DNA from 4 places in the Streptomyces sp. NPDC001663 genome. Region 4 is predicted to be linked to each of the others. Evidence: riboswitches for the same ligand, from Rfam matches in the RefSeq annotation. Region 4 holds a riboswitch; each other region holds the start of a gene.
The links. Region 4 has a riboswitch for cyclic di-AMP ahead of ACFY1L_RS24850 (transglycosylase family protein). Riboswitches for the same ligand answer to the same signal wherever they lie in the genome.
Positions count from the first base shown of each region.

Region 1 (7,364 bases), on a different contig from region 4:
TGCGGCGGTGCACCGGCTTGAGGCCGTCGCGGGCGTCGGGCAGGGCTCGGGAGTAGATGACCGAGTACGCGTACTCGAGGAAGGAGCCCTGCATCTCGTCGACGACGTCGATGTCGAGGATCCGCTCCTCGAACGAGTCGTCGGGCGGCGGGGTCTTCGTGCTGCGGCGGGCCATCGCTGCCGGCTCCTTGCTGAAGCGTGAACGGGTTCTGACGCGACCATTGTGGACCGCGGCACTGACAACGCGGACGAGGACCTGGTGTCGGCCTCGGTTCCCGGCGTGGCCGAAGGCTACGCGATCCGCTGTGGGCGTACGTCCTGCGGGAACTTCGCCGAGGCCGCGCACGCTTGCATACAGTGGCAGGACCGGCAGGAAAACCGCGGTTTCAACCACCGCATCCGCGATCGAAGGGACGTACATGCCCATGGGTCACACGGCCACAGACCAGGCAGGCTCCGGAGGCCTGACAGCGACCGAGCACCGCCTGGCCAACGGCCTGCGCGTGGTGCTCTCCGAGGACCACCTGACCCCGGTCGCGGCGGTGTGCCTCTGGTACGACGTCGGTTCGCGCCACGAAGTCAAGGGACGCACCGGTCTGGCTCACCTTTTCGAGCACCTGATGTTCCAGGGCTCGGGACAGGTCAAGGGCAACGGGCACTTCGAACTGGTCCAGGGCGCGGGCGGTTCGCTCAACGGCACCACCAGCTTCGAGCGCACCAACTACTTCGAGACCATGCCCACGCACCAGCTGGAGCTCGCCCTCTGGCTGGAGGCCGACCGCATGGGCTCCCTGCTCGCCGCCCTCGACGACGAGTCCATGGAGAACCAGCGGGACGTCGTGAAGAACGAGCGCCGGCAGCGCTACGACAACGTGCCGTACGGCACGGCGTTCGAGAAGCTCACCGCCCTCGCCTACCCGGAGGGCCACCCCTACCACCACACCCCGATCGGCTCGATGGCCGACCTGGACGCGGCGACTCTGGAGGACGCGCGCGCGTTCTTCCGCACGTACTACGCGCCGGGCAACGCCGTCCTGTCGGTCGTCGGCGACATCGATCCGGAGCAGACGCTCGCCTGGATCGAGAAGTACTTCGGCTCCATCGCCGCGCACGACGGGAAGCCCGCGCCCCGCGACGGCTCCCTCCCGGACGTCATCGGTGAGCAGCTGCGCGAGGTCGTCGAGGAGGAGGTTCCCGCGCGCGCGTTGATGGCGGCCTACCGGCTTCCGCACGACGGCACGCGCGCGTGCGACGCGGCCGACCTCGCACTCACCGTCCTCGGCGGCGGCGAGTCCTCGCGCCTCTACAACCGGCTCGTACGGCGCGACCGTACGGCCGTCGCGGCCGGGTTCGGCCTGCTGCGGCTGGCCGGAGCGCCCTCTCTGGGCTGGCTGGACGTGAAGACCTCCGGTGACGTCGAGGTGCCGGTCATCGAGACCGCCATCGACGAGGAGCTCGCCCGGTTCGCCGAGGAGGGCCCCACGGCCGAGGAAATGGAGCGCGCCCAGGCCCAGTTGGAGCGCGAGTGGCTGGACCGGCTCGGCACGGTCGCGGGCCGCGCCGACGAACTGTGCCGGTTCGCCGTCCTGTTCGGCGACCCGCAGCTCGCCCTGACCGCCGTACAGCGCGTCCTGGAGGTGACGCCGGAGGAGGTCCAGGAGGTTGCCAAGGCCCGCCTGCGGCCCGACAACCGTGCGGTGCTGGTCTACGAGCCGGTCTCGGGAGAGATCGCCGAGGACGCGGACCCGCCCGAAGACCCCGAGGCCGAGGCCACGGTCGAAGCCGGCGACAACAACGAGGAGGCGGCCAAGTGACCGAGCTCGCCACGATGCAGTTCCACCCGCAGCCCCAGGCGGGCGAGGCCAAGCCGTGGGCCTTCCCGGCACCCGAGCGCGGCGCGCTCGACAACGGCCTGACCGTGCTGCGCTGCCACCGCCCCGGCCAGCAGGTCGTCGCCGTGGAGGTGCTCCTGGACGCGCCCCTGGACGCCGAACCGGCCGGCTTCGACGGCGTCGCCACGATCATGGCGCGCGCCTTCTCCGAAGGCACCGACAAGCACTCCGCCGAGGAGTTCGCCGCCGAGCTGGAGCGCTGCGGCGCCACCCTCGACTCGCACGCCGACCACCCCGGCGTCCGGATCAGCCTCGAAGTGCCGGCCTCCCGCCTCGGCAAGGCGCTCGGACTGCTCGCCGACGCCCTCAGGGCGCCCGCGTTCGCCGACAGCGAGGTCGAGCGGCTCGTCCGCAACCGCCTCGACGAGATCCCGCACGAGCTGGCCAACCCCTCCCGTCGCGCCGCCAAGGAGCTCTCCAAGGAGCTGTTCCCGACGACCTCGCGCATGTCCCGCCCGCGCCAGGGCACCGAGGAGACCGTCGAGAAGATCGACTCCGCGGCCGTACGGGCCTTCTACGACCGGCACGTCCGGCCCGCCACGGCCACCGCGGTCGTCGTCGGCGACCTCACCGGCATCGACCTGGACGCGCTGCTCGGCGAGACCCTCGGCGAGTGGACGGGCTCCAAGGCCGAACCCCGTCCCGTCCCGCCGGTGACCGCCGACGACAACGGGCGCGTCATCATCGTGGACCGTCCCGGCGCCGTACAGACGCAGCTGCTCATCGGCCGCGTCGGCCCCGACCGGCACGACCGCGTGTGGCCTGCGCAGGTCCTCGGCACGTACTGCCTGGGCGGCACCCTCACCTCCCGCCTGGACCGCGTCCTGCGCGAGGAGAAGGGCTACACCTACGGTGTGCGCGCGTTCGGCCAGGTCCTCAGGTCCGCGCCGGACGGCTCGGGCGCCTCGATGCTCGCCATCAGCGGCTCCGTCGACACCCCCAACACCGGCCCGGCACTTCAGGACCTGTGGACGGTGCTGCGCACGCTCGCCGAGGGCGGTCTCACCGACGCCGAGCGCGACGTCGCCGTACAGAACCTCGTCGGGGTGGCGCCGCTGAAGTACGAGACCGCGGCGGCCGTCGCGAGCACGCTGGCCGACCAGGTCGAGCAGCACCTGCCCGACGACTACCAGGCGACGCTGTACCAGCAGCTCGCCGCGACCGGCACCGTGGAGGCCACCGCGGCCGCCGTGAGCGCCTTCCCGGTGGACCGCCTGGTGACCGTCCTCGTCGGTGACGCGGCGCAGATCAAGGAGCCCGTCGAGGCCCTCGGCATCGGCCAAGTCACCGTCGTGGCAGCCGAGTAGAGCACTAGTCAGCTGCACGCGCGCGTGGGGGCCCTGGTGACTGATGAGTCACCAGGGCCCTCTTATGTCCGAATTGAAAGAGAATTGAAGGAGAGCTTCCTGTTTGCCCTGTGGGATGCGCTACAAAGACCCTGATCCGTTTGGGAATTGAAAGCGGCCCCGCTTAGCGTCGTCCGGGCTGTCCGTCAGGCACCGCGCCGCACCCGCGGCACCGGACAGCCATCGCCGAGTCCCCGTACGGCGCGAGCCAGGGGAGCCGGGGACCCATCGCAGTCCCTGGGGTGAATCGGACGCCCGCGCGCGCAGCGAGGGGGTCCGTAGGAGACCTTCCTGCTCCGAACCCGTCAGCTAACCCGGTAGGCGAGAAGGAAGGAAAGGACAAGCCACTACATGGCGTTCACCCGCGCCACCGGGAAGCACCGTCGTCCCAGCCGGACGCACCGCACCACCAAGCGCGCCGCCGGCGTCGCGGCCCTCGCCACCACCGGCGTCGTCGGTGCCCTGGCCGCCCCCGCACTCGCCGCCGAGACCTCTGTCGAGCAGACCGGCCTCACTCCCGTCATCACCATCGGCGACACGCTCGCCGACAAGATCGACGCCCAGGCCGATGCCCAGAAGCAGGCCGCCGAGGAGGCCGCGCTCAAGAAGGCGGCCGCGGAGGCCGCGCGCGAGAAGGCCGCCGCGAAGGCCAAGCAGGAGCGCGAGGCCAAGGAGCGTGCCGCCCGCGAGGCCGAACGCAAGCGCCTCAACACGTTCGTCGCGCCGATATCCAACTCGTACGTCTCGACGGGCTACAAGACCGGCGGCTCCCTGTGGTCCTCCGGCAGCCACACGGGCATCGACTTCCACGCCGCGAGCGGCACCACCGTCCACGCGGTGGGCTCCGGCACCGTCGTCGAGACCGGCTGGGGCGGGTCCTACGGCAACCAGATCGTGATCAAGATGAACGACGGCACGTACACCCAGTACGGCCACCTGTCGTCCATCGGTGTCTCGGTCGGCCAGCAGGTCACCCCGGGCCAGCAGATCGGCCTCTCCGGCGCGACCGGCAACGTCACCGGACCGCACCTGCACTTCGAGGCCCGTACGACCCCCGAGTACGGCTCGGACATCGACCCCGTCGCCTACCTGCGCTCGCACGGCGTGAACGTCTGACGACGGGCCGCAAGATCTCCTGAAACCCCGGCTCCCCGAGCCGGGGTTTCGTCGTTTCTGTCGCCTTGCTGTCCAAAAAATATCCATGGATTCCGGCCCGCCGTCGGAAATTCCGGCTCCGTGCAATAGAGTCACGGAACACACGTCAATCATCGACGTTTCACGGGGATTAAGTCGGAGGTCGGTCATGCGTATTCCGGCGCACTCGGTGTGCACGGCGATCCGGGACGACATCGTCGCCGGTGTCTACGAGCGCGGCAGCCGGCTCACCGAGGAACTGCTCGCGCGCCGCTACGGCGTCTCGCGCGTCCCCGTGCGCGAGGCCCTGCGCACCCTGGAGGCCGAGGGCTTCGTGGTGACCCGGCGGCACGCGGGCGCGTGCGTGGCGGAACCGACCGAGCAGGAGGCCGCCGACCTGCTGGAGATGCGCATGCTGCTGGAGCCGCTGGGCGCCTCCCGGGCCGCCCAGCGGCGCACCGAGGCCCACCTGAAGGTCCTGCGCGGTCTGGTCAGACTGGGCCAGGAGCGGGCCAGGAGGGGCAACAGCGAGGATCTGCGCTCCCTGGGGGGCTGGTTCCACGAGACGCTCGCCCAGGCCTCCGGCAGCCCCGCCCTGACCTCGATGCTGACCCAGCTGCGGCACAAGATCGCCTGGATGTACGCCGTGGAGGCGCCCGCCAACCCCGTGGAGTCCTGGGCGGAGCACGGCGCGATCGTCGACGCCGTGGCCCGCGGCGACAGTGAGCGCGCGCGGGCGGTGACGACGCTGCACACCGAGCGCTCGAGTGCGGTGCACCGGCTGCGCTTCGGCGGCCCGGACCGCGCGAACGGTGTGAGGAACTCGCAACATCCCGTAAACATGTCGAGCCTGCGGCATTAACACGGGCGCCGTATACAAAGAGAAGACAATTCGCGGGGGATTATTTCTGCTGCCCGCGACCGAGAATTCTGCAGTCCCGCCACGGGAAATGCGAAGGGCTCGCCCGATAATTCGGACGAGCCCTTCTGTGATGCCTTGATCAGACGGTCTCGGGGAGCTCCTCAAGGCCTTCGGAGACCAGCTTCGCCAGACGGTCGAGGGCGACGTCCGCACCCTCGGCGTCGGAGGCGAGGACGATCTCCTCGCCGCCCTGGGCGCCCAGGCCCAGGACCGCCAGCATGGAGGCCGCGTTGACGGGGTTGCCGTCGGCCTTGGCGATCGTCACCGGGATACCTGCGGCCGTGGCGGCCCGGACGAAGATGGAAGCGGGGCGGGCGTGGAGGCCCTCGGCCCAGCCGACGTTGACGCGGCGCTCAGCCATGTGATGCTGCCCTTCACTGTCTCAGGGTTGTCTAGACCAGTTTCCCACACGTGAAGCATGCCCGGAGCGGTCCTTCGTACCGTCCGGAGTGAGTGGTCGGACCGCGGCCTCGGCCCGACTCCCGTCCTCTTGCGTTCTCCACGGACTGCTGTGCGTTCTCCACAGACTGCCTCGCGCCGTTGTCGGACGCGAGCCGTACTCTGGGGCCCATGCAGACCTCGCCGGACCGGCACGAGTACCCCGCCCACTGGGAGGCCGACGTGGTGCTGCGCGACGGCGGCACTGCACGCATCCGGCCCATCACCGTTGATGACGCCGAGCGCCTGGTCAGCTTCTACGAGCAGGTGTCGGACGAGTCGAAGTACTACCGCTTCTTCGCGCCCTACCCGCGTCTGTCCGCAAAGGACGTCCACCGCTTCACGCACCACGACTTTGTGGACCGGGTGGGACTCGCGGCCACCATCGGCGGCGAGTTCATCGCCACCGTACGCTATGACCGCATCGGCGCCGATGGCATGCCCGCGTCGTCGCCCGCCGACGAGGCCGAGGTCGCCTTCCTCGTCCAGGACGCCCACCAGGGACGCGGCGTCGCCTCCGCCCTCCTCGAACACATCGGCGCGGTCGCCCGGGAGCGCGGCATCCGCCGCTTCGCCGCCGAGGTGCTGCCCGCCAACACCAAGATGATCAAGGTGTTCATGGACGCCGGGTACACCCAGAAGCGCAGCTTCGAGGACGGCGTCGTACGCCTGGAGTTCGACCTCGAACCCACCGACCGCTCGCTCGCCGTGCAGTACGCGCGCGAGCAACGGGCCGAGGCGCGGTCCGTGCAGCGGCTGCTGGTGCCCGGCTCGGTCGCCGTCGTCGGTACCGGCCGGACACCCGGGGGAGTGGGCCGCAGCATCCTCGACAACATCCGGGACGCCGGCTTCACCGGGCGGCTGTACGCCGTGAACAAGGCCCTCCCCGAGGACGTCAAGGAGCTCGACTCGGTTCCCGCGTACCGCTCGGTGCGGGACATCGACGGCCCCGTCGACCTCGCGGTCGTCGCCGTGCCGGCCGAGCACGTCCCCGAGGCCGTCACCGAGTGCGGCGAGCACGGCGTGCAGGGCATCGTCGTCGTCTCCGCGGGGTACGCCGAGAGCGGCCCCGACGGGCGCGAGCGCCAGCGCGAACTCGTCCGGCACGCGCGCACGTACGGCATGCGGATCATCGGGCCGAACGCCTTCGGGATCGTCAACACATCCCCCGGTGTACGGCTGAACGCCTCCCTCGCCCCCGAGATGCCGCGCCCCGGGCGGATCGGTCTGTTCGCCCAGTCCGGTGCCATCGGCATCGCGCTGCTGTCCCGGCTGCACCGGCGCGGCGGCGGCGTCACCGGGGTCACGGGCGTCTCCACCTTCGTGTCGTCCGGCAACCGCGCGGACGTGTCCGGCAACGACCTCATCCAGTACTGGTACGACGACCCGGACACCGACGTCGTCCTCATGTACCTCGAGTCCATCGGCAACCCGCGCAAGTTCACCCGCCTCGCGCGACGCACGGCCGCCGCGAAGCCGCTGGTCGTGGTCCAGGGCGCCGGCTCCGCCCCGCAGGGGCATGCCGTAAGAGCGACGCAGCTGCCGCACGCGACAGTGTCCGCGCTGCTCAGGCAGGCCGGGGTGATCCGCGTCGACACGATCACCGAGCTGGTCGACGCGGGGTTGCTGCTC
Region 1 is NZ_JBIAUR010000004.1:569,511-576,874, reverse strand. Features, by position in the region: gene ACFY1L_RS16440 (DNA topoisomerase (ATP-hydrolyzing) subunit A) at 1-175, opposite strand, end outside; gene ACFY1L_RS16435 (M16 family metallopeptidase) at 420-1,814, shown strand; gene ACFY1L_RS16430 (M16 family metallopeptidase) at 1,811-3,199, shown strand; cyclic di-AMP (ydaO/yuaA leader) riboswitch at 3,413-3,576, shown strand; gene ACFY1L_RS16425 (M23 family metallopeptidase) at 3,590-4,354, shown strand; gene ACFY1L_RS16420 (GntR family transcriptional regulator) at 4,542-5,234, shown strand; gene ACFY1L_RS16415 (HPr family phosphocarrier protein) at 5,374-5,655, opposite strand; gene ACFY1L_RS16410 (GNAT family N-acetyltransferase) at 5,865-7,364, shown strand, end outside.
Region 1: linked by a shared signal. The riboswitch ahead of ACFY1L_RS16425 (M23 family metallopeptidase) and the one ahead of ACFY1L_RS24850 (transglycosylase family protein) in region 4 are both predicted to bind cyclic di-AMP.

Region 2 (7,364 bases), on a different contig from region 4:
GCCGACCAGACCCAGCACTGGGAATGGGGCACGCAGACCTTCGACACCGGGGCGTACGACGCCACACAGTGGAACTCCGACGGTCCGGCCGACGGCGCCACGACCGCGGGCGACGACCACGAGCGGCAGGCCGATCAGGTCTCGTACGACGAAACCGGCTACGACGAGACCGGCCCGGACGGCGGCCGGTTGGACGCCACCGGCGAGCTGCCCGCTGTCGCCCCGCTCCTCGACGACGCTCCGCTCCTCGACGACCAGGAGGAGGTCACGCCGGTCCCGGCGCCGCGCGCGGCCTCCCGCGGCGGGGCGCGTTCCCGTCGCCGTACGCCTCCCAAGCGGTCCGCGCTGCTGACCATCGCCGTGCCGTCGGCGTGTGTGATGGGAGTGGCGGGCATCGCCGCCGCCTCCGTGGGCACGTTCAGCGGCGACAAGGACACCTCGACGACCGCGTCGGACGCACAGGCGGTGAAACCGTCCGCCGCCAACAACAAGCTGGACACGCAGATCCAGAGCCTGTCCGCCGGCGCCGACGACTTCGCCGACCGGGCCAGCCGTACGCAGGAGCGCATCGACCTCAAGGCGCAGCAGGCGGCCGAGAAGAAGAAGGCGGCGGCCGAGGCGGCCCGCAAGGAGCGGCTGCGCCCCAAGTACGTCCTGCCGGTGACCCAGAAGGGGCTCAGCGCCTACTTCGGCCAGGCCGGCATCAACTGGATGTCCGTGCACACCGGCATCGACTTCCCGGTGTCGTACGGCACGACGGTGATGTCCGCGACCGACGGCACCGTGCGCACACAGTGGAACAGCGCCTACGGCAACATGATGATCGTGACCGCGAAGGACGGCACGGAGACGTGGTACTGCCACCTCTCCAGCTACCGCGTCGCCTCCGGTACGACCGTGAAGGCCGGCGACCCGATCGCGTACTCCGGCAACTCGGGCAACTCGACCGGCCCGCACCTGCACTTCGAGGTACGGCCGGGCGGCGGCTCGGCGATCGACCCGCTGCCGTGGCTGCGCAGCCACGGGCTCGACCCGACCTGATCCCTTGCAACTTCCTTGTGAGCCCCCGCTGTTGAGCGGGGGCTCACTGCGTGCGGGCTACAGCTTCTCCACCGGTGCGTACCGCAGCAGCAGCCGCTTCGGCTTGGCGTCGCCGAAGTCGATCGTCGCCTCGGCGTTCCCGCCCGTGCCCTTCACGGCCACGACCGTGCCAAGGCCGAACTGGTCGTGCGTGACGCGGTCGCCGACGGCCAGCGAGACCACCGGCTTGTCGGACGCGCGGCTCGTGGCGAAGCCGGACGCTCCCGAGGCCGACGAGCGCGAGCGGGAGGACGACAGAGAGGCCGCCACGCCCGACGCCGGGCCGGCGGAGACCGGTGCCGTGGCGCCCGTCCGCTTCCAGTCGACGTGCTGGGCCGGGATCTCTTCGAGGAAACGAGAGGGCGGGTTGTACGACGGCTGGCCCCAGGCACTGCGCAACGATGAGCGCGTCAGGTACAGGCGCTCACGCGCGCGTGTGATGCCGACGTAGGCGAGCCGGCGCTCCTCCTCCAGTTCCTTGGTCTGGCCGAGGGCGCGCATGTGCGGGAAGACGCCGTCCTCCATGCCGGTCAGGAAGACGACCGGGAACTCGAGGCCCTTGGCCGTGTGCAGGGTCATCAGGGTGATGACGCCGGAGCCGTCCTCGTCCTCGTCGGGGATCTGGTCGGAGTCGGCGACGAGCGCGACCCGCTCCAGGAAGTCGGCGAGCCCGGGGGACTCCTCGCCCTCGCCCGCCTCCTGCTCGAACTCCAGGGCCACGGCGGCGAGTTCCTGGAGGTTCTCGATACGGGTCTCGTCCTGCGGGTCGGTGGAGGCCTGCAACTCGGCCAGATAGCCGGTCCGTTCGAGTATTGCCTCGAGGACGGTCGCCGGGCCGGCGCCGGACTCGACGATCGTACGGAGGTCCTCCATCAGCGTGTTGAACCGCTTCACGGCGTTGGCCGACCGCGCGGCCATGCCGTACGCCTCGTCGACGCGGCGCAGCGCCTGCGGGAAGCTGATCTTCTCGCGCTGGGCGAGGGCGTCGATCATCGCCTCCGCGCGGTCGCCGATGCCGCGCTTGGGGACGTTGAGGATGCGGCGCAGCGGCACCGAGTCCTCGGGGTTGGCCAGCACCCGTAGGTAGGCCAGGACGTCCCGGACCTCCTTGCGCTCGTAGAAGCGGACGCCGCCGACGACCTTGTAGGGCAGGCCGACGCGGATGAAGATCTCCTCGAAGACACGCGACTGGGCGTTCGTGCGGTAGAAGACGGCGACGTCTCCCGCCTTCGCCTCGCCCGCGTCCGTCAGTCGGTCTATCTCCTCGGCGACGAACTGGGCCTCGTCGTGCTCGGTGTCGGCGACATAGCCCGTGATGCGCGCGCCCGCGCCCGCGTTGGTCCACAGGTTCTTGGGGCGGCGGGACTCGTTGCGCTCGATGACCGCGTTGGCCGCGCTCAGGATGGTCTGCGTGGAGCGGTAGTTCTGCTCCAGGAGGATCGTCGTCGCGTTCGGGTAGTCCTCCTCGAACTGGAGGATGTTGCGGATCGTCGCCCCGCGGAAGGCGTAGATGGACTGGTCCGCGTCACCCACGACGCACAGCTCGGCGGGCAGGAGGTCGTACTCGTTGGGCGGTACGTCCTCGTCGTGCGCGCCCGTGCCGACGAGCTCGCGCACGAGTGCGTACTGGGCGTGGTTGGTGTCCTGGTACTCGTCCACCAGCACATGGCGGAAGCGGCGGCGGTAGTGCTCGGCGACGTCCGGGAAGGCGCGGAGCAGGTTGACCGTCGTCATGATCAGGTCGTCGAAGTCGAGGGCGTTCGCCTCGCGCAGCCGCGACTGGTACATGGCGTAGGCCTGGGCGAGGGTCTTCTCGAAGCCGTCGGCGGCCTGGGCGGCGAAGTCCTCCTCGTCGATCAGCTCGTTCTTCAGGTTCGAGATCTTGGCGCTGAAGGACTTCGGCGGGTAGCGCTTGGGGTCGAGGTCCAGGTCGCGGCAGACCAGGGCCATCAGGCGCTTGCTGTCGGCGGCGTCGTAGATCGAGAAGCTCGACGTGAAGCCGAGCTTCTTGCTCTCGCGGCGCAGGATGCGCACACACGCACTGTGGAAGGTCATCACCCACATCGCGTTCGCGCGCGGGCCGACGAGCTGCTCGACGCGCTCCTTCATCTCGCCCGCGGCCTTGTTGGTGAAGGTGATCGCGAGGATCTGGCCCGGATGCACGTTCCGCTCGCCGAGGAGGTGCGCGATGCGGTGCGTGAGCACGCGGGTCTTGCCGGAGCCGGCGCCGGCCACGATGAGCAGCGGGGTGCCGGAGTGGACGACGGCCGCGCGCTGGTTCTCGTTCAGCCCGTCCAGGAGCGCGGCCGCGTCGATCACCGGGCGTGGGGCGCCGTCGCGGTAATAGGCGTCCCGGTCCGGCGGCACGTCGAACTTCCCACCGAACAGATCGTCCGGAACCTGCTCCGGTACGTGATCGTCCTCGGGCGGAGGCGGGAGTTCCTCCTCGTGCCCGCGAGGGGCCTGGAGGTTCGCCAGGAAGCTGTCGTCAAAGAGGCTGCTCATCGCCTTCCGAGTCTAGGGCGCCCCACTGACAGCCCGCCGCCACCCCGAGAACATCGACGGATTCAGCGCCCCGGAGGGCCGGGAACCGGCCTCCCGGAACCCGGCCCTCCGGCCTCCCGCGCTCAGAAGCCGAGGATCTTCCAGACCTGGCCGCCCGGTGTCTTCTTGCCTTCCAGCACCGTGCCGTCACGGTCCGCGATGGACCAGGCCGAGACGTAGACCTTGCCGTCCCACGGGTCGACGGCCACGCCCGCCGGGAACGGCACCTGCACGTTCGTACGCTTGCCGCCCGAGACCTTGGTCACGACGCCGGCGAAGAGCTGGCTGACGTACAGGTCGCCGTCGCTGTTGAACGCGATGCCCGTGATCGAGCCGAAGCCGGACTTCCAGCCGAGGATCCTGCCGCTCCGGGGATCGACCTTCCACACGCGCGCGGTGGGCTTCTTGGGCTCTCCGTTGAGCTCGCCGACGTAGAGGTTGCCGTCGGGGCCGAGGGCCAGGGAGGTCGGGACGGCCTCGTGTCCGTCGTGGTTCTTGAACACCGTGAAGGGACGGGCCTTGCCACCCGGGGAGACCTCGACGAGGTCGTTGCCGGCCGCGTCCGCGACGATCCTGCGGCCGTCCGGGAGCGCGAGGACGCCGTACGGGTTGGAGTCGACGGACGCCTTGTGCGGGTTGTACTTCAGTTCTACGGCGGAGATGTCGGCGGCGATCCTGGCCTTGCCCCGCTCGATGGACAGCAGCTTGCCGAGCTTGTTCCAGGGCGGGGTGGTGGGCACGCCGGCCTCCGGCGGGGCCCAGGTCTCCACGCCCCAGACACAGCCGTTCAGGGCCGAGACGCCGTCGACGCCGACCGAGAAGCCGCCGTCGGGTGCGCCCGCCGACGGGAGGCCGTCGACCAGGCGGTAGTGCTTCCAGGCGCCCCCGTCCCAGAAGATCTTGGTGACCGCCGACGAGAGACCTATGCACGTCGGGCCCTCGGGTCCCTCCCCGAGGCACTTCTTGCCGCCGCGGCCGGCTTCGGCGACGTACAGATGACCGTTGTCGTACGAGAGCTGGCGCGGGTTGTCGAGGCCCTTGGCGATCACGCGGATCACGGGCTTTCCTCCGCCGTGGCCCCCTGCCGCGCTCGCGGGTGCGATGCCCGCGGTGGCGGCGAGGGCGACCGATGTGCCGACGACGAGTGCTGTGCGCTTCCTCATGGCCGAACCCCTCTCACCCGCCACGGCACCGGACCGTGGCTGGCTGGAAGTTAGCGGTCGAAAGCGGGCGGATGTCGTCACTCCGGTCAAAATACGTACAAGTTGACGCAGATCACTCCGTATTGGCGACGGCGAGCGACACTCTGACCAAAGGTCACGAAAATGTATCGGGCATATCGAACATCAACCTTCACAGGGGCCACACGAGTTGGCTACCGTTCCGAGCAGGCCGTACGACCCCCACCGGCGAACGTCGCCGGGCCGCGCGGCCTCCGCCGAGTCCGGGGCGCCGCCGCGCCGTCCGGAGCCGGGGACCCACCGACCTTGGGGTGAATCGGCCTAACTCCCCTCCGGGGCAAGGGCCGTAGGGCAACCCTTCCGAATCACCCGCCCGAACCCGACAGCTAACTCGGTAGGCGGAACATGGAAGGAGTCGCCACTCTTGGCGTCGCACCGCAAGTCGCGCCCCGCGGGTACGCGCGTAGCAGGCATACGCACCCCCGCCCTCGCCACCGCCGCCCTCACCTCGGTGGCCCTGCTGTCCCAGTCGGCGAACGCCGCCCCCGCCGCCGACGGGAAGCCCAGCCTCGAGGAAGTCGAGAAGAAGGTCGACGATCTCTACCGCCAGGCGGAGTCGGCCACCGAGAAGTACAACGCCGCCAAGGAGAAGACCACCAAGCAGCGCAAGCGCGTCGACACCCTCCTCGACGACGTCGCCGAGCGCACGCAGAAGCTCAACGAAGAGCGGGAGCAGCTTGGTTCCTTCGCCGCCGCCCAGTATCGGACCGGCGCCGCCGCGCCCGACACGGCGACCTTCCTGCTCGCCGACTCCCCGCAGGACTACTTCGACCAGACGCAGCTCATGGGACGGCTGACGTCCCGTCAGAAGACTGCGGTGGACGACTACTTCACCGAGCAGTCCGCGACGATGAAGAAGCGCCAGGAGGCCTCCAAGAGCCTCCGGACGCTCACCGAGACGCAGAGCGACCTGCAGACCGCCAAGTCCACGGTGCAGAAGAAGCTCTCCGACGCGCGCGATCTGCTGTCGAAGCTGACCGCCGAGGAGAAGGCGCGGCTCGCGGCGATCCAGAAGAAGAAGGAAGAGGAGGCCGCCCGCAAGGCCGCGGAGCTCGCCAAGCAGCAGGCGGCTGAGGAGAAGGCCAAGGAGGAGGCCGCGGCCCAGGACAGCGGCTCGTCCTCCGACACCGGTTCCAGCACCGGCACCTCGGACTCCTCCTACTCCACCAAGGCCGAGAAGGCGCTCGCCTTCGCCCGCGCGCAGATCGGCAAGCCGTACGTCTGGGGCGCCACCGGCCCCGGCTCCTACGACTGCTCCGGCCTCACCCAGGCCGCCTGGAAGGCCGCCGGCGTCTCCCTCCCGCGCACCACCTACGACCAGGTGAACGCCGGCACCACGGTCTCCCTCGCCGACGCCCAGCCGGGCGACCTGATCTTCTTCTACGACGACATCAGTCACGTCGGCCTCTACATCGGCAACGGCATGATGATCCACGCCCCGAAGCCGGGCGCGTACGTCCGCGAGGAGTCGGTCTACTACGGCGGCGAGTCGATCATCCACAGCGTGGTGCGGCCGGCGTAAGGCACCGGACCCACGATCACGTCGGAGCGGGCGCAGGGCCCGTGCCCTGCGCTCGCGCGCATTTCGTCGCTCCCGCGCGCGTGCCCCGCTCGCGCGGCGCCCCGCGCTCCTTAGCATCGGCCCATGTCCGGCCTCTCCCGCACATTCCTCTCGTCCCGCCTCTCCCCTTTCCGTGCCTGGTGGGCGCGGCGTTCGCCGGCGGCCGGGGCTGCCGTGATGGCGACCGCCATCCTGTCGGTCGGGCTGCATCTGACCGGGTACGAGGTGCTGTCGCGCGTGACGCTCGGGCTGGCCGGTGCCGCCTGGGTCGTGCTGGCGGCGGAGTTCGTCGAGCGGCTGGTGCGGGAACGTGAGAGGTGGCGGACGGAGGCGGGGACGCCGGGGGCGCTCACCGCCGTCGCGGCGACGTGTGTGCTCGGCACCCGGATCTCCGCACTCGGATGGCAGACCCTCGCCGAGGCCCTGCTCGCGCTGGCGGCCGTACTGTGGCCGGCGCTGCTCGTGGGCGTCGTACGGCACTGGCGGCGGCGTATGCCGGGCGCGGTGTTCCTGTGCTGCGTGGCCACGCAGGGGCTCGCCGTGCTCGGGGCCACGCTCGCCGGGGCCGAGGCGACGGCGTGGCTCGCGCACACGGCGCTCGTGCTGTTCTGGCTCGGGCTCGTCCTCTACGGCTTCGCACTGGCCCACTTCGACCTGAGGCAGGTCGTCGAAGGGGCCGGGGACCACTGGATCGCGGGCGGCGCGCTCGCCATCTCGGCGCTGGCCGGGGCGAAACTCGTCGCCGCCGACAGCGCGCGCCTGTACCTGTGGAACGACGACGACCGCGGCGTCCTGCGCGCCGTCACCGTCGCACTGCTCGTGCTGGACCTGGCCTGGTACGCCGTCCTGCTCGTCGCGGAGGCGGTCCGGCCGCGGCTGCGCTACGACGTGCGCCGCTGGGCGACCGTGTTCCCGATGGGGATGACGGCGGCGGGCAC
Region 2 is NZ_JBIAUR010000002.1:415,733-423,096, reverse strand. Features, by position in the region: gene ACFY1L_RS08260 (M23 family metallopeptidase) at 1-1,041, shown strand, start outside; gene pcrA (DNA helicase PcrA) at 1,099-3,585, opposite strand; gene ACFY1L_RS08250 (ScyD/ScyE family protein) at 3,708-4,787, opposite strand; cyclic di-AMP (ydaO/yuaA leader) riboswitch at 5,073-5,221, shown strand; gene ACFY1L_RS08245 (NlpC/P60 family protein) at 5,230-6,387, shown strand; gene ACFY1L_RS08240 (tellurite resistance/C4-dicarboxylate transporter family protein) at 6,511-7,364, shown strand, end outside.
Region 2: linked by a shared signal. The riboswitch ahead of ACFY1L_RS08245 (NlpC/P60 family protein) and the one ahead of ACFY1L_RS24850 (transglycosylase family protein) in region 4 are both predicted to bind cyclic di-AMP.

Region 3 (7,364 bases), on a different contig from region 4:
CGGATCACCCTGGCCGAGCTGTGCGCCCACCCGCTCGCGCTCGGCTCGGCCGGCACCAGTCAGCGTGAACTCTTCGACATCGGCGCCCAGTTGGAGGGAATCACGGTCCGTCCGGCCCTGGTCTGCGATGCGCTCGCCCCGCTGTACGAGTTCGTGCGCCGCGGCGGTGGCGTCGCCCTCGTCGGCGATCTCGGCGACCTGGACGAGGGCACTGAGGGCGTCGTGCACGTGCGGGTGGACCACCCGGTCTTCCGGCAGCGGGAGGCCCAGGTCCAGACGATGCTCGGCCGCCGACTCCCGTGGGCGGCCTCGCAGTTCACCGAGCTGCTGGTGGCACGGCTCGACCGGCGTGCCTGAAACTCACGCGGGCCGTACGGCGATGCGGATCGCCGCCTCTCCCGCGTTGTGGATCGACTCCTCGCGGATGACCGAACCCGGGCCGGGCGCGTGGATCATCATGCCGTTGCCGGTGTAGAGGCCGACGTGGCTGAAGTTGTCGTGGAAGAAGATCAGGTCCCCGGGACGGCTCTCGGCGAGCGGGATCACCGTGCCGATGCTCGCCTGCTCGGACGTGGACCGCGGCAGGGCGACCCCGGCGGCCTTCCAGGCGGCCTGGGTGAGACCGGCGTTGTCGTACGACTCCGGCCCGACCGCACCCCACAGGCAGGGCCTGCCGATCTGCGCCTGTGCGAAGGCGACGGCCCGGTCGGCCTTCGTGCCGATGGGCGTCTGCGGCGCCGGGACACCGGTGTCGAGGACGGTCAGGTCCTGCGGGCGCCACTCCTGGGCCGCAGGTATGCCCGTGTCGAGCACCGACGGCTGCTGCGAGCGCCAGTCCTGGGTCATGGGTATGCCGGTGTCGAGGACCGTCTGCTCCTGCGGGCGCCACTCCTGGGTCATGGGCACGCCGGTGTCCAGCACCGTCTGCCCCTGCGGGCGCCACTGCTCAGCCATCGGTACGCCCGTGTCGAGCACCGACGGCTGCTGCAGTCGCCACGCCTCGTCGGCCGCACGGCGGGCCTGTTCCTGCGCCACCGGGTCCTGCCAGCCGCCCTGGGGCGGCTGTGCCTGCACCACGGCCTGCTGTGCCGTGGTCGCCCAGGCGGGCTGCGGCTGCTCGATCGCGGCGAGCGGCGCGCTCTGCTGCGCGGCCGTCTGCCAGCTGTCCAGGGCCGGACGCGGGAGTGAGGTCTGCTGGGCGGTGTACCGGTAGAGCAGCTCGCTGGCGGCCGCGATCTTGCGCTGGTTCTCCTGCTTGGACTTCCGCAGCGAGGACTGCTTCGACTCGGGGGCCGCCGCGGGCAGTGCGGCGACGGCCGCCTCCTGACGCGGCGCCGGCACGGCGGGAAGCGCGGCCGTGGGACCGGCGGTCAGTTCGGCGACCGGACGGCGGGCGCCCGCCGCGGGCAGCTCGGGAACGGGCCGCGGGGCTGCCTCCAGCTCACGGCCGGCACGGGCGTCGCCCGCCCACTCCGCCGGACGCGCACGCCGGGTCTCGGCCGGGCGGGCCGGTGTGCGGTCGGACGGCAGCACCGCCGGAACCGTCGGGCCCAGCGATGCCCGTGCCCCGTCGAACCACTGCCTGGTGACGTTGTCGAGATCGGGATCCGAGCGCCTGGCCCGGCCGGCAGGGGTGACGCGACCGCGCTTGGCCGCCTGCTGGACACGGGTCAGGTTGTGTTGGCCGGTGTCGTCCTCGGCCCGGTCGTAGAGGCTGCTCACACGCTGCCGGACGTCCTCGCGGCTGGGTCCCTCGTCCCCCGTGAGCGGTGCGGCGTCGGCGGTCTGCGACAGCAGCGCCACCGAGGTGAGGGCCGCCGTGGCGAGGGCGGAGTTGCGCATACCGGGGAGGCCTGTGCCTCCAGGACGCGACGATCGTTCCGGCGCCATGGGAGCCGTACTCCTTCCGTGCTCCGCCTACCGAGTTAGCTGTCGGGTTCGGGCGGTCGTTCCGGAAGGATTGCCCTACGGCCCTTGCCCCGAAGGGCAGTTGGGCCGATTCACCCCATGATTCGGTTGGGTCCCCGGCTCCGGCTGCCCACAGAGGCGCACCGGACTCGGCGGAGGCCGCGCTTCCCGACGGGGTTCGCCGGAGTGACTCGAGCGGCCTGATGCCAAGCTAGCCAACTTGTGCGGCTCGTGTGAAGGTTGAAGGGCGGAATGTCCGATACGCTTTTGTGACCTTCGTCTTGATGCGCCGTCAGATCGGCCCCTTCATATACGCACGGAGTCCGGGCGGCGACGGACTGTCGCGGCCGCGGACTCGGGACGTCAGGATCGCGGGTGATCGGCGCGCGCCGCGCGCTCGGCGTTGCGCTTCTTGATGCGCGCCCCCTCCTTGCGGACCTCGGCCTGGGTGGCGCGCTCCTTCACCAGCCACTCGGGCTGCTCCTGCTTCAGAGCCTCGATCTGCTCGGTCGTCAGCGGCTCGGTGATCCCACCGCGTGCGAGACCGGAGATGGAGATGCCCAGCTTCTCCGCGACCACCGGACGGGGGTGCGGACCCTTGGCCCGCAGCTCGCGCAGCCACTGAGGCGGATCGGCCTGGAAGGCGTCGAGCTGGGCGCGCGAGACGACACCCTCACGGAACTCGGCGGGGGTGGCCTCGAGGTACACACCCAGCTTCTTTGCCGCGGTCGCGGGCTTCATCGTCTGGGCGGTCTGGTGCGACTTCATGCCGTCCAGGGTAACGAGCGCGTACGGGCCCGCCGACCACGGCCGGTAACCTGGCGGAATGCCAGGCTCGGAAGCATCCCCAGTGTTCCGGCTTGCGTACGTCCCGGGGACGACGCCCGCCAAGTGGGTGCGGATCTGGAACGAGCGCCTGCCCGACATCCCGCTGACCCTCCTCGCCGTACCGGCCGCGGAGGCCTCCGGCGTGCTGCGCGACGGTACGGCCGACGCGGGGCTGGTGCGGCTGCCGGTCGACCGTACGTTCTTCAGCGCGATTCCCCTCTACACCGAGACGACGGTGGTCGTGGTCCCCAAGGACCACGTGATCACGGCGGCGGACGAGGTGACCCTCGAGGACCTCGCCGAGGAGGTCGTCCTCCACCCCCTCGACGACGTCTTCGACTGGGACCGGCCGCCCGGCGAGCCCGCCTTCGAACGCCCCGCCACCACCGAGGACGCCGTCGAACTGGTCGCGGCGGGCATCGGCCTGCTGGTCGTCCCCCAGTCGCTGGCCCGCCTCCACCACCGCAGGGACCTCACCTACCGGCCGGTCGTGGACGCCCCTCAGTCCGGCGTCGCCCTGTCGTGGCCCGAGGAGGCCACGACCGACATGGTCGAGGACTTCATCGGAATCGTCCGCGGCCGCACGGTCAACAGCTCCCGCGGCCGTCAGGCAGCGTCGCCTCAGCCGCAGGACAAGGCCGCAGACAAGGCCGGCCAACCGCGCCGTAAGCCCGCGGCCGCGAAGACCACGGGGAAGGCGACCACCCGGAACCCCCGCGGGGGCACAGGCGGCTCCAAGGGGGCCAAGCCCGCCAAGCGCGGAAAGCCGCGGCGCCGGTCGTAGGCGGCCCGGACGCTCACCCCGCCGGGTCGACCAGACCGACCAGCTCGGCCGAGCCGGCCGTGCCCCGTTCGGCTGCCGTCTCCGCCGCCGCCCGCTCGGCCAGCGCGTTGACGGCTGCGTTGAACCGCTCCATGGAGGCGGGACGGTCCGGGCCGAGGACGTACTCCTTGAGAACGCGGCGTCGCGCGGCCATCGGGTCGTGGCGCGGTTCGCGGACGGAGCGCAGGATCTCCGGCAGCCGGGTGCACTCGCGGTCGAGGAGAAAAGCGCCTCCGGCGGTGGTGTATGCGGCCCGGAACTCCTCGTCGGGCAGGTCCAGCGCGTTGGTCAGCACGTACGGCTTGAGACTGGCGACGAAGTCGGCGACCACCGAGGAGACGTCGCTGATGAGGACGTCCGCCTGGTTGAAGCAGTCGTACAACGTCGGCAGCTGTTCGGTGATCACGTGGTGGCGGACCGGGCCCGAGCTCTCCCAGAAGAGCCGGTGCCACTCTGCGCGCAGGTCGTGCCACTCGGCCGCGCCGTCGCGGTCGGGGACGCGTGCGTCACGGGTCTGCTGGACGTAGTCGCCGCCGTGCTGCCCCGACAGCTCGTCGAGCCGGGTCCGGATCTCCGTCAACCGCCGCTCGGCCGAGGCGAGTTGAGCTCCCGTGGCCTCGTGCTGCTCGTTTGCGGCGGCGAGCATCGCACGCACGGCCCGGTCCGCGGCGGCCGCCTCGGCGGAGCGGCGGCCGGTGAGCGGGTGCGGCTTGTAGATGACGCGGACGTTCTGCTCGAGGAGCTGCTCGACCAGCCTCACGCCCATCGGGATCAGGGAGGTGTGGCAGTCGTCGTCGCTCCAGCCCTCCCAGGTGGGGGCGTACAGGACGACCGGCAGCGGGCCAGGGGTGTGGTCGGCGTGCAGCCGGATCGGCGCCAGCTGCGGGCGGCCCACCTCGACGATGGCCTCGTCGGCGATGGCGTGCCGCACCCGCTGGTAACGGTCCCGTCCGGCGCGGCCGGCCACCCAGATCTCGTCGTACACCTTGCTGACGCGGTTGCTGCTGGCGAGCTTGTCGCTGTCGCCGTGCCCGATGAAGACGTGCTTGGCCTCGGCGATGCGCAGCATGTGCACGTTCTTGCCGGCGTTGCCGGGATAGAGGACGACCCGGACGTCGGGCAGGTCCAGCTCGGCCAGGTCGTCGGCCTTCGGGACGCAGACGACCGGGATCCAGGTGCGGCTGAGATGCCGGAACGAGGCGTGCTCCCGAAGGATGATCAAGGGCCGACGGTCGAGCTGCTCGAGCGTCTCGATCCACATGTTGACCTGGTACATGAAGTCCCGGGAGACCGCGGCGAAGCTGAAGTACAGGGCCACTTCGGGCCGGTACCCGGCCAGTTGCCGGTTGACCTCGCCGATCGCGTCCTCGCGGCGCGGCATCCGGCGGGCCGCCCGGAACTGTCCCCACAGCGCCACCACCGCCGCAACGCCCAGCCCCGCCGTGAGCGCGTAGCCGATGCCGGCCGGGTACCACGTCCCGGCGGCCAGCGCGGTGAGCAGCCCCGCGTGGGCGGGCAGGTCGAGATGGAGCAGCTTGCGCAGGAACCGCCGGTACAGCAGGTCCGGCGGGCTCTGCGGGATGCCCGCCCCGCTCATGTCCAGATTGCGTACGACGACGGGGAGCACCCGGCGGCGCCGGATGGCGTGGTGCAGCGCCGAGTACAGCATCACCATCGTGAAGTGGGCGCCGAAGACGGCGAGCCCGACGACCAGGACCGGACCCGGCGCGTCCATACGGTTGGCCAGGGCGAGCAGCATCACCGATCTGACGGCGAACCGCAGGGTGCGGTCGAGCTGCAGGGCCGCCAGCCTGCGGACGAAGCCGGGCGCCCGGGTGTGCAACACCTCGTCCGCGACATAGCTCACCGCCGACGCCGCGGCGAAGCCCCACAGGGACGGCAGCAGCGCGAAGACGGGCAGTGCCGCGAAGCCCGCGCCGAACAGGAAGACCAGCAGCAGGTCGGCCTTCCCACGCACACGCAGGACGCCACACCACCAACGAACGGTCGTGAACAAAATTCCCCCCCAGGAATCGCATTGCGGCAGCGCCGCCGATGTTCGCCAGTTCGACATGAGCAGGGGGTGAATGGTTGTACACCTGTCGGACAGCAGATGTTCACTTTCGGGCCTTCAAAGTTTGCGCAAGGCGACAACCATTACACTCGCCAACCCAGAACCGCTCATGCGGGCGCGGTCGGCTCGAGAGCCGCCGCGGGCTGTCAACCACCGGGGGAGATGCCATGCAGGATCCTGAGCCGTCAAGGGCGGATACCAGCATCTCGGTCGGGCGTGCGCCCGTGCGGGACGTGCTCGTGCTGAGGCTGCCGGCCGTCGCCGCCATCGCCTTTCTGCTCCTCGGTTTCACGCTGCGCCACTTCGACGGACGGCCCTACGTCGGTGAGGGGCTGATCACGGTCGGGCTGATCGCCGGGGCCATGGCCGTCGGGACGGCGGTCGGCGACCTCGCCTGGGTCTATGTGACGGCGGCCCGTCGGTGTTCCGGCGCCGACGACGGGGCGGCGGAGGACGGGCGCTAGGCGGCTCGGGCGTGCCGGTCCGGCTCATACACTGGGCGGCGCACGTGCGTTGACGGTGACCGGGCGGGACGGGAGAGGACTGTGGCAGCCGACGTCGGGGGATTCGAGGACCCGTCCGCCGAGGTACTGATGGAGGCGGCCGCCGCCTTCGGACTGCTGGCCTCGTCCGCCCGACTGCACCTCATGTGGGCGCTGGCCCAGGGCGAGAGCGATGTCACCCGCCTCGCGGACCGGGTGGGCGGCGCCCTGCCCGCGGTCAGTCAGCACCTGACGAAGCTGAAGCTCGCCGGTCTCGTCCGCTCCCGCCGGGAGGGCCGGCGGCAGATCTACTTCGTCGGCGACCCCGATGTCGTGACCGTGGTGCGCCTGATGGTCGGCCAGCTCGCCGCACGCGCCGAGGCGGCGCCCATGCCCGTGCGCGCGCTGCGCGGGACCGGTGGCTGAGACCTCCGCGGCCGCGGCACCCGGCGCCGGGGCTCCCCCGGATGAGCCGGTGCCGGGGAGCATCTCGCCGGAGCCGGGCGTGCCGACCGTGCTGGAGACCCTCCGGCGCCTGGACAGCGGCCCCCGCGGACTGACCGAGACGCAGGCCGAGGAGCGCCAGGCCCGCTTCGGAGCGAACACGCTGCCCGCGCAGCGCGACCCATCCTGGCCTCGGCTCTTCGTACGCGGTCTGCGAGATCCGTTCACCGCCGTACTGCTGTGCCTCGGCCTGGTGTCGGCCACAGCCACCTCCTGGGGAACCGCCTGCGTGATCCTTCTGTTGGTCGCCGTGAGCTGTGTCCTGCGTGCCACCGGCGAGCACCGCGCCGACCGGTCCATGGCCGCGCTGCGCGACCTGGTCGCCGCCACCGCCACCGTCCTGCGCCGCCCCGGGGACGAGGCTTCGCCCCGGGCGCGGGAGATACCCGTGGCCGAGCTGGTGCCCGGCGACGTGATCCGCCTCGGCCCGGGAGACGTGGTCCCGGCCGACGTACGGCTGCTGCGGGCGCAGGGCCTGACCGTGCACCAGGCCCCGCTGACCGGCGAGTCGGCCCCCGCGGCGAAGGACGCCGCCGACGCGGTCCGGGCGGCCGGCGGCGGGGACTTCGACCGGCCGCAGCTGTGTTTCCAGGGCAGCAGCATCGCCTCCGGCAGCGGTACGGCGGTCGTCCTGACGACCGGTGCCCGGACACGGTTCGCCGCCGCCCACGGCGCGCTCGCCGCCCGGCGGCAGGCCGGCGCCTTCGACCGCTCGGTGCACGGGATCTCATGGATCCTGATCCGG
Region 3 is NZ_JBIAUR010000013.1:291,706-299,069, forward strand. Features, by position in the region: gene ACFY1L_RS37230 (LysR family transcriptional regulator) at 1-357, shown strand, start outside; gene ACFY1L_RS37235 (NlpC/P60 family protein) at 361-1,890, opposite strand; cyclic di-AMP (ydaO/yuaA leader) riboswitch at 1,899-2,073, opposite strand; gene ACFY1L_RS37240 (DUF5997 family protein) at 2,272-2,676, opposite strand; gene ACFY1L_RS37245 (LysR family substrate-binding domain-containing protein) at 2,735-3,520, shown strand; gene ACFY1L_RS37250 (hypothetical protein) at 3,534-5,537, opposite strand; gene ACFY1L_RS37255 (hypothetical protein) at 5,801-6,097, shown strand; gene ACFY1L_RS37260 (ArsR/SmtB family transcription factor) at 6,179-6,541, shown strand; gene mgtA (magnesium-translocating P-type ATPase) at 6,534-7,364, shown strand, end outside.
Region 3: linked by a shared signal. The riboswitch ahead of ACFY1L_RS37235 (NlpC/P60 family protein) and the one ahead of ACFY1L_RS24850 (transglycosylase family protein) in region 4 are both predicted to bind cyclic di-AMP.

Region 4 (7,364 bases):
CTACGTACCCACCGCCTACTACGAGGATCCTGGGACGCTCCGTGGTGCTCATGCCATCGAGTATCCACCCGCCCCAGGGGGGTCGCTCGTGCGCCCCTTCACAAGCTCTTGCAGGGGGTGTGCTATCCTCCGCGACCCGCGTGACGCAGGTCATGATCCGGCGAGGAACTCCGGGTCCGGTACGCCCCGTTGTCAATGCCGCGTGAGCTGCCTCTCTTGGTCTCCGGACCACCGGCGAGCCGTCCGAAACGACCCCGCGCAACACCCTTCCGAAACGCCCTCGACCCGCCGGTTTGAACACGTTCACCGACCACTCGAACCCCCGGAAGGGCCAACCGGGCCACTTTCGTCCCTCGACAGGGCCGAATTCCTTGTGAAGAACTTCACGAACTTTCTCGGCGGGGCGTCCGAGAGGGCTCTCCGAGGGGCCTTCAGAGGGCGTTTTCACGACCCCCGACACGACCCCCCGGACGCGCTCATACGTTATCCGACCTGCTCAGCAGAGGGCTACTGTTCGGTAGCAAAGGAGACCTATGCCACCGACCACGCGATGCCGTCGAGGATGTCGTGCTCGCTCACGACAACCTCCTCCGCGTCGATCCGGTCCATGATCGACAGCAGTACGAGGGCTCCCGCGGCGATGACGTCGACGCGCCCCGGGTGCATGGAGGCGACCGCGGCGCGCTCGGCATGGGTGGAGTGCAGCAGCCACTCGGTGATCTCGCGGACCTTGGCGCGGGAGATGCGGGAGTGGTGGATGCGTTCCGAGTCGTACTCGGGCAGGTCCTGGGCGATCGCCGACACGGTCGTGACCGACCCCGCGAGCCCGACCAGCGTGCGGGCCTCGCGCAGCGGGACCGTCTCCTCGGCGAGGTCGAGTGCGCGCTCGATGTCGGCGCGCATGGCCGCGATCTGCTCCTCGGTGGGCGGGTCGGTGACCGCGCCGTCCGTTACGAGATGCCGTTCGGTCATCCGTACACATCCGACGTCGACCGAGCGCGCGGCGCGGACGTGCTCCTCGCCCACGACGAACTCGGTGGAGCCGCCGCCGATGTCGACGACCAGGTAGGGCCGGGCGAGGTCGTCACGGCCCTTGAGCTCCTTGGTCGCGCCGGTGAAGGAGAACTCGGCCTCCTGCTCGCCGGAGATGACCTCGGGTTCGACGCCGAGGATGTCCACGACGCCTCGTACGAAATCGTCGCGGTTCGAGGCGTCCCGGGAGGCCGACGTGGCCACGAACCGCACCTTCGCGGCGTCCAGTTCGCGGATCACCTGCGCGTACTCCCGGCACGCCGCGAACGTCCGCTCCAGCGCCTCGGGCGCCAGCCGGCCGGTGCGGTCCACGTCCTGGCCGAGCCGCACGATGGTCATGCGCCGGTCGAGCTCCAGCAGTTCGCCCGTCGCCGGGTTCACGTCCGCGACGAGCAGGCGGATGGAGTTCGTACCGCAGTCCACGGCGGCGACCCGGCTGAAGCCTTCGGGGACCAGCGGGGCGTTCGCGAAGAAGCCGCTGCGGACCTCGGCGGGGTCGGAGACCACGCCCTCCTCGCCGGGGAGTTCGTCCGCCGGGTCGGGTGCCACCAGCGGCTGCACGCACGGGCCCTTGCGCCACCACTCCGGCAGCATCGCGATCGCCTCGTCGCCGAGCGGGTTGACGCCCGGACCGGCGGCCAGGGAGTGCCCCACCAGTACGTGCAGGCACTTCACCCGGTCCGGCATGCCGCCGGCGCTGGGGAAGCCCTCCAGGACCTCGATGGCGTCACGGCGCGCGATGTAGTCCTCGTGCGCGGCCCGGTAGGCGGCGGCGAGCTCCGGGTCGGTCTGCAGCCGCTCGGTCATCTCCTTCATGACGCCGTTGGCCTCCAGCGTGCCGATCGCCGAGGCGGCACGGGGGCACGTCAGGTAGTACGTCGTCGGGAAGGGCGTGCCGTCGGGCAGCCGGGGCGCCGTCTCGACGACGTCCGGCTGGCCGCACGGGCAGCGGTGCGCGATGGCGCGCAGCCCGCGCGGCGGCCGCCCGAGCTGCTGCTTGAAGGCCTCGACGTCGGCGTCGGTGGGCTCGGTGCGCGGGGTGGGCGGCGGGGGCGTTTCCATGCCGTACGAAAGTCTCTCTGCTGTCTCGCTGATGCTGTGTCTGTTCAAAGGAAAAGGTCGGTTCACTGGTCGGAGGCGTCGGACTTGTCGACCCCGTCCCAGACGTTGGCGTACCAGGGGCGGTCGGCCGCGGTGTGGTCGGCGCGCGCCTTCTTGGCCGCGTCCGGGTCGATGACGATGTAGCCCGTCTCCCCCGGCATCACATAGTGCAGCCGCAGCCGGATCTGCTGCTCGGCGTACGAGTCGTCCTGCCAGCGCGCCTTGAGGTCGCGCAGCTGCTCGACCCGCTGTCTGGCCTGCTCCTTCTGCCGCTGGAGGTCCGCGATGTCGGCGCGCTGGGAGACGTACTGCCTTATCGGGTACGCGAGCGCCACGACGAGCGAGCACAGGACCAGCACGAGCAGCGCGGCCCGGCCGGTCAGCCGGGAGCGCCGGGCCTGCCGCTTGGTCTGGGAGCGGTAGACACGGGCCGCGGTCTGCTCGCCGAGCAGCCTGATCCTGGTCGCGGTGGAGAAACGGTCCCGGTCCTTCACGGCCATCTCCGCTTCCCCTTTCACACGCGCGTACGTCCCCGCACACGGTACGGGACCGAGTACGGGGACGTACGTACGACTGGCTAAGGCTTACCCCAGGTTGGGTCAGCCCTTGAAGCGGGGGAAGGCCGAACGGCCCGCGTACACCGCCGCGTCGTCGAGGATCTCCTCGATGCGCAGCAGCTGGTTGTACTTGGCGACGCGCTCGGAGCGGGCCGGGGCGCCGGTCTTGATCTGGCCGCAGTTGGTGGCGACGGCCAGGTCGGCGATGGTGACGTCCTCGGTCTCGCCGGAGCGGTGGGACATCATGCACTTGAAGCCGCTGCGCTGGGCGAGCTCGACGGCGTCCAGGGTCTCGGTGAGCGAACCGATCTGGTTCACCTTCACGAGCAGCGCGTTGGCGGCGCCGTCCTCGATGCCGCGGGCCAGGCGCTCCGGGTTGGTGACGAACAGGTCGTCGCCGACGAGCTGGACCTGGTCGCCGAGCTTGTCGGTGATGACCTTCCAGCCGGCCCAGTCGTCCTCGAACAGCGGGTCCTCGATGGAGACGAGCGGGTAGGCGGCGACGAGCTCCTCGTAGTACTCCGTCATCTCGGCGGCCGAGCGCTCCTTGCCCTCGAAGAGGTACTTGCCGTCCTTGTAGAACTCGGAGGCGGCGACGTCGAGCGCGAGGGCGATCTGCTCGCCCGGGGCGTAACCGGCTTCCTTGATGGCCTCGAGGATGAGGTCGAGGGCGGCACGGTTGGAGTCCAGGTTCGGGGCGAAGCCGCCCTCGTCGCCGAGGCCGGTGGACAGGCCCTTGGTCTTCAGCACCTTCTTGAGGGTGTGGTAGACCTCGGTGCCCCAGCGCAGGGCCTCGGAGAAGGACTCCGCGCCGATCGGGGCGATCATGAACTCCTGGATGTCCACGTTGGAGTCGGCGTGCGAGCCGCCGTTCAGGATGTTCATCATCGGCACCGGCAGCAGGTGCGCGTTCGGGCCGCCCAGGTAGCGGAAGAGCGGGAGGTCGCTGGCCTCGGAGGCGGCGTGGGCGACGGCGAGGGAGACGCCGAGGATGGCGTTGGCGCCGAGCGAGCCCTTGTTGTCGGTGGCGTCCAGGTCGAACATCGCCTGGTCGATCAGGCGCTGCTCGGTGGCGTCGTAGCCGACCAGCTCCGGGCCGATCTGCTCGATGACGGCGAGGACGGCCTTCTCGACACCCTTGCCCTGGTAGCGGTTGGGGTCACCGTCGCGGAGCTCGATGGCCTCGAAGGCACCGGTGGAGGCACCGGACGGGACGGCGGCACGACCCGTGCTGCCGTCGTCGAGGCCGACCTCGACCTCGACCGTGGGGTTGCCTCGGGAGTCCAGGATTTCCCGGGCTACGACGACGTCGATGGACGGCACGAGCATCTCCTTCATGGATGTGACGCGGCTACGGCAGTACCGCAGTGGCTCTGCGAGACGAGCCTAACCGCCTCCGGCCGATCGGCCACGCTGCCGACCACCCCTTGAGCCGAACCGAGAGTAAATTGTTTCCGAACGGAACAAAGCGCGAGGGCAAAAAGAGCCCCGCCCCGGTGCGTACGGGGGAACACGCACCGGAGCGGGGAGCCCGTGGGGACGGGGGAGGCCCTCACGTGTCCTCCATATTGAAGGACACGGCTGTCAGGGCACTGTGGTTCAGCTACCGGCCCGCTGTCACTTGAGGTGCAGCTGCTGACCCGGGTAGATGAGGTTGGCGTCCTCGACGATGTCCTTGTTCAGCTTGAACAGCTTCTGCCAGCCGCCCTTGACGCCGTGCTTCTCGGCGATCGAGCTGAGGGTGTCACCCTTGACGACCTTGTACTCGCCGTCGCCCTTCTTGACCTTCTTGCCGGTCGGGGTGGTGACGGTCTTCGTCGACTTCTTGACGGTCGGACGCTCGGAGGAACGGGAGGCGCTCTGCTCGGAGGAGCGGGTGCTGGTGCTGCCCGAGTTCGAGGAGCTCGAGCTGCTGGAGCCGGAGTAGGTGGCGCCGGACAGGCCCTTGCCGCAGACCGGCCAGGCACCCTTGCCCTGGGAGGCGAGGACCTTCTCGGCTATCTCGATCTGCTGCGCCTTGCTGGCCTGGTTGGCGGTGGAGGCGTACTTCGTGCCGCCGTACGCGGCCCACGTCGAGGCGGAGAACTGCAGGCCGCCGTAGTAGCCGTTGCCGGTGTTGATGGACCAGTTGCCGCCCGACTCGCACTGGGCGACCGTGTCCCACTCGGAGGCGGTGGCGGCGGAGGCGTTGCCGGCCGCCATCAGCGGGGCGGCGATGGCGACACCGGTGACGCCGGCGAGCGCGGCGACGCGAGTGGCCTTGGACGGACGACGGTGCTTGCCCTTGCCGGAAAACAGCATGGAAGGATCCCCTCACCGACGCCTGCGAGGTGAGCTGTCGGGTTAGGGCCGGTTGAGTTGCCCTGCCACGCACCTCCCGGTGCGCGACTTCACCCCAAGCCGGTTCCGACTGCCTTCGGCCATACGGCCTCAACTGCCGGACCCGGCACTTACCTTGGGTCCCCCGCTCCTGCCTACGGCGCTTTACGCGACGACTGTTCCCGTACGGCCGCTGGCAGGACTCGGCGTTGCGGCAGCCGGGGCTCGTGGTGACGAGCGGTGACGACCGTAGACAGGGAATCCGGCGAATTTCAAAGACGATCAGGGCTTCTGAGACTCATCCCACACTTTCACCAAACCGGACATTCAGCCCGAAGTGTGACGCGAACTCCCTCTGCTTTTCGCCCTATTCGGCAGGGAGTCGCAGGGTCTGACCGGCGAAGATGTGGTTCGGGTCGGCACCGATGGCCTTCCTGTTCTCCGCGTAGAGCGCGCGCCATCCGCCGTCCAGGTCAAGGGAGTCGGCAATGGAGGCGAGAGTGTCGCCGGCATGGACGGCGTACGCGTCGTCCGTACGACTGTCGGTGGCGGACTCGTCGGCGCTGGCGCCGCGGTGGCGGCCGGTGCCGGTCGCGCCGGTGTCGACGAGGGCCCAAGAGCCCGCGGCCTGCTCGGCTTTGTCCGAGTCGCCACCATTCGTCCCACCCGTGGACGAGCTGTCGGTTGACTGTGAATCGGACGGAGAGGCGGAAGGCGAGGCGGACTTGTCGGATTTGCTGGAGTTGTCCGCACGGTCGGAGGAGGAGCCGGGAGAGGTCGACGGTGATGCGGACTCGTCCGCCGAAGACTTGCCGGACGAGTTGCCGGACGACTCGCTCGACGAGTTGGACAGGCCAGTGGAGTCCGAACCGTCCGAAGAATCAGACGAACTGGACGAATCGGAACCATCGCCCAGAATGCCGGTGTCGACATCGGCCGAGCCCGAGTCCTTGCTCAGCCCGGAGGTCAGACCGCAGGTGTGGAACGCGCCGACGCCCTGGTCGTCGAGGAGTTTCTCGGCGACGGCTATCTGCTGGTTGCGGCTGGCGAGGTCGGCGCTCGGGGCGTAGTCGAGGCCGCCGTACTTCTCCCAGTTCTGCTGCGAGAGCTGGAGGCCGCCGTAGAAGCCGTTGCCGCTGTTCTCGCTCCAGGAGCCGCCGGTCTCACAGTTCGCCACCTTGTCCCAGGTGGTGCCGTCGGCGGCGTTCGCACTCGCCGCTCCGAGGAGCGGGATGGCGATGGCGGAGCCGGTCACCCCGGCCGCGACGAGGAGTGCCGGAGCCTGGCGGGGGCGACGGTGACGACCGTTCCCGGAGAGCATGCGGAGGCCTTTCACGAGACAGCAGTGACCGCGGCGCATGGAACTCGGGCGCCGTCGTTGATCCGTGAACGTATCGGCACTCGATCACTTGTCACAAGTTAATGCCGCGTAGATCACGTGAAGATCACAGAGTAGAGGGCGTGTCACCTTTGACCGGGGGGACGCAGTGGCTCAATCGGGGTGAACTCGACCGGAAGCGTACGCAGTCCGCGCATGATGAGCCCGCCCCGCCACCTCAACTCGGCCGGGTCCTGGGCAAGTTGGAGGTTTGGGAGCCGGGTGAGGAGTGTGGCGAGCGCGGTCTGGCCTTCGAGGCGGGCGAGCGGTGCGCCGAGGCAGTAGTGGATCCCGTGGCCGTACCCGAGGTGCTGGTTGTCCCGGCGGGCGAGGTCGAGGGTGTCCGGGTCGGTGAACCGCTCCGGGTCCCGGTCGGCGGCGGCGAGCACGACCAGGACGGGGTCGCCGGGTGCGATGTGCTGTCCGCCGATGGTGAGGGGCTCGGTGGCGAAGCGCCAGGTGGCGAGTTCCACGGGGCCGTCGTAGCGGAGGAGTTCCTCGACGCCGGTTTCGAGGAGACCGGTTTCGCCGGCGGCGAGGGAGGTCTGGAGGCGGTGGCGCTGCTCGGGGTGGGTGAGGAGGGCGTACGTCCCGTTGCCGATGAGGTTCACGGTGGTCTCAAAACCCGCAAACAGCAGGATGAAAGCCATCGCGGCGGCCTCGTTCTCGGTGAGGTGCTCGCCGTGGTCGGAGGCTCGGATGAGGCCGGAGATGAGGTCCTCGCCGGGGGTGGGGGCGTCGGGGAGGGCCTGGCGCTTGCGGTGGATCAGCTCGGCGAGATAGCCGCGCATCTTCTTCACCGACCGCGCGACACCGCCGCGCGGTCCGCCGCCGTGCCGGATCATCATGCCCGCCCAGTCCCGGAAGTCGTCCTGGTCCTCGCGGGGGACACCGAGCAGGTCGCAGATCGCGTAGATGGGGAGCGGGAAGGCGAATTCGTGGATGAGGTCGGCTTCCCCCTTGCCCGCGAACTGGTC
Region 4 is NZ_JBIAUR010000007.1:499,844-507,207, reverse strand. Features, by position in the region: gene ACFY1L_RS24875 (NAD(P)/FAD-dependent oxidoreductase) at 1-52, opposite strand, end outside; gene ACFY1L_RS24870 (exopolyphosphatase) at 532-1,488, opposite strand; partial or broken gene ACFY1L_RS24865 (DUF501 domain-containing protein) at 1,693-2,094, opposite strand; gene ACFY1L_RS24860 (septum formation initiator family protein) at 2,157-2,633, opposite strand; gene eno (phosphopyruvate hydratase) at 2,733-4,019, opposite strand; gene ACFY1L_RS24850 (transglycosylase family protein) at 4,308-4,991, opposite strand; cyclic di-AMP (ydaO/yuaA leader) riboswitch at 4,996-5,182, opposite strand; gene ACFY1L_RS24845 (transglycosylase family protein) at 5,377-6,330, opposite strand; gene ACFY1L_RS24840 (cytochrome P450) at 6,474-7,364, opposite strand, start outside.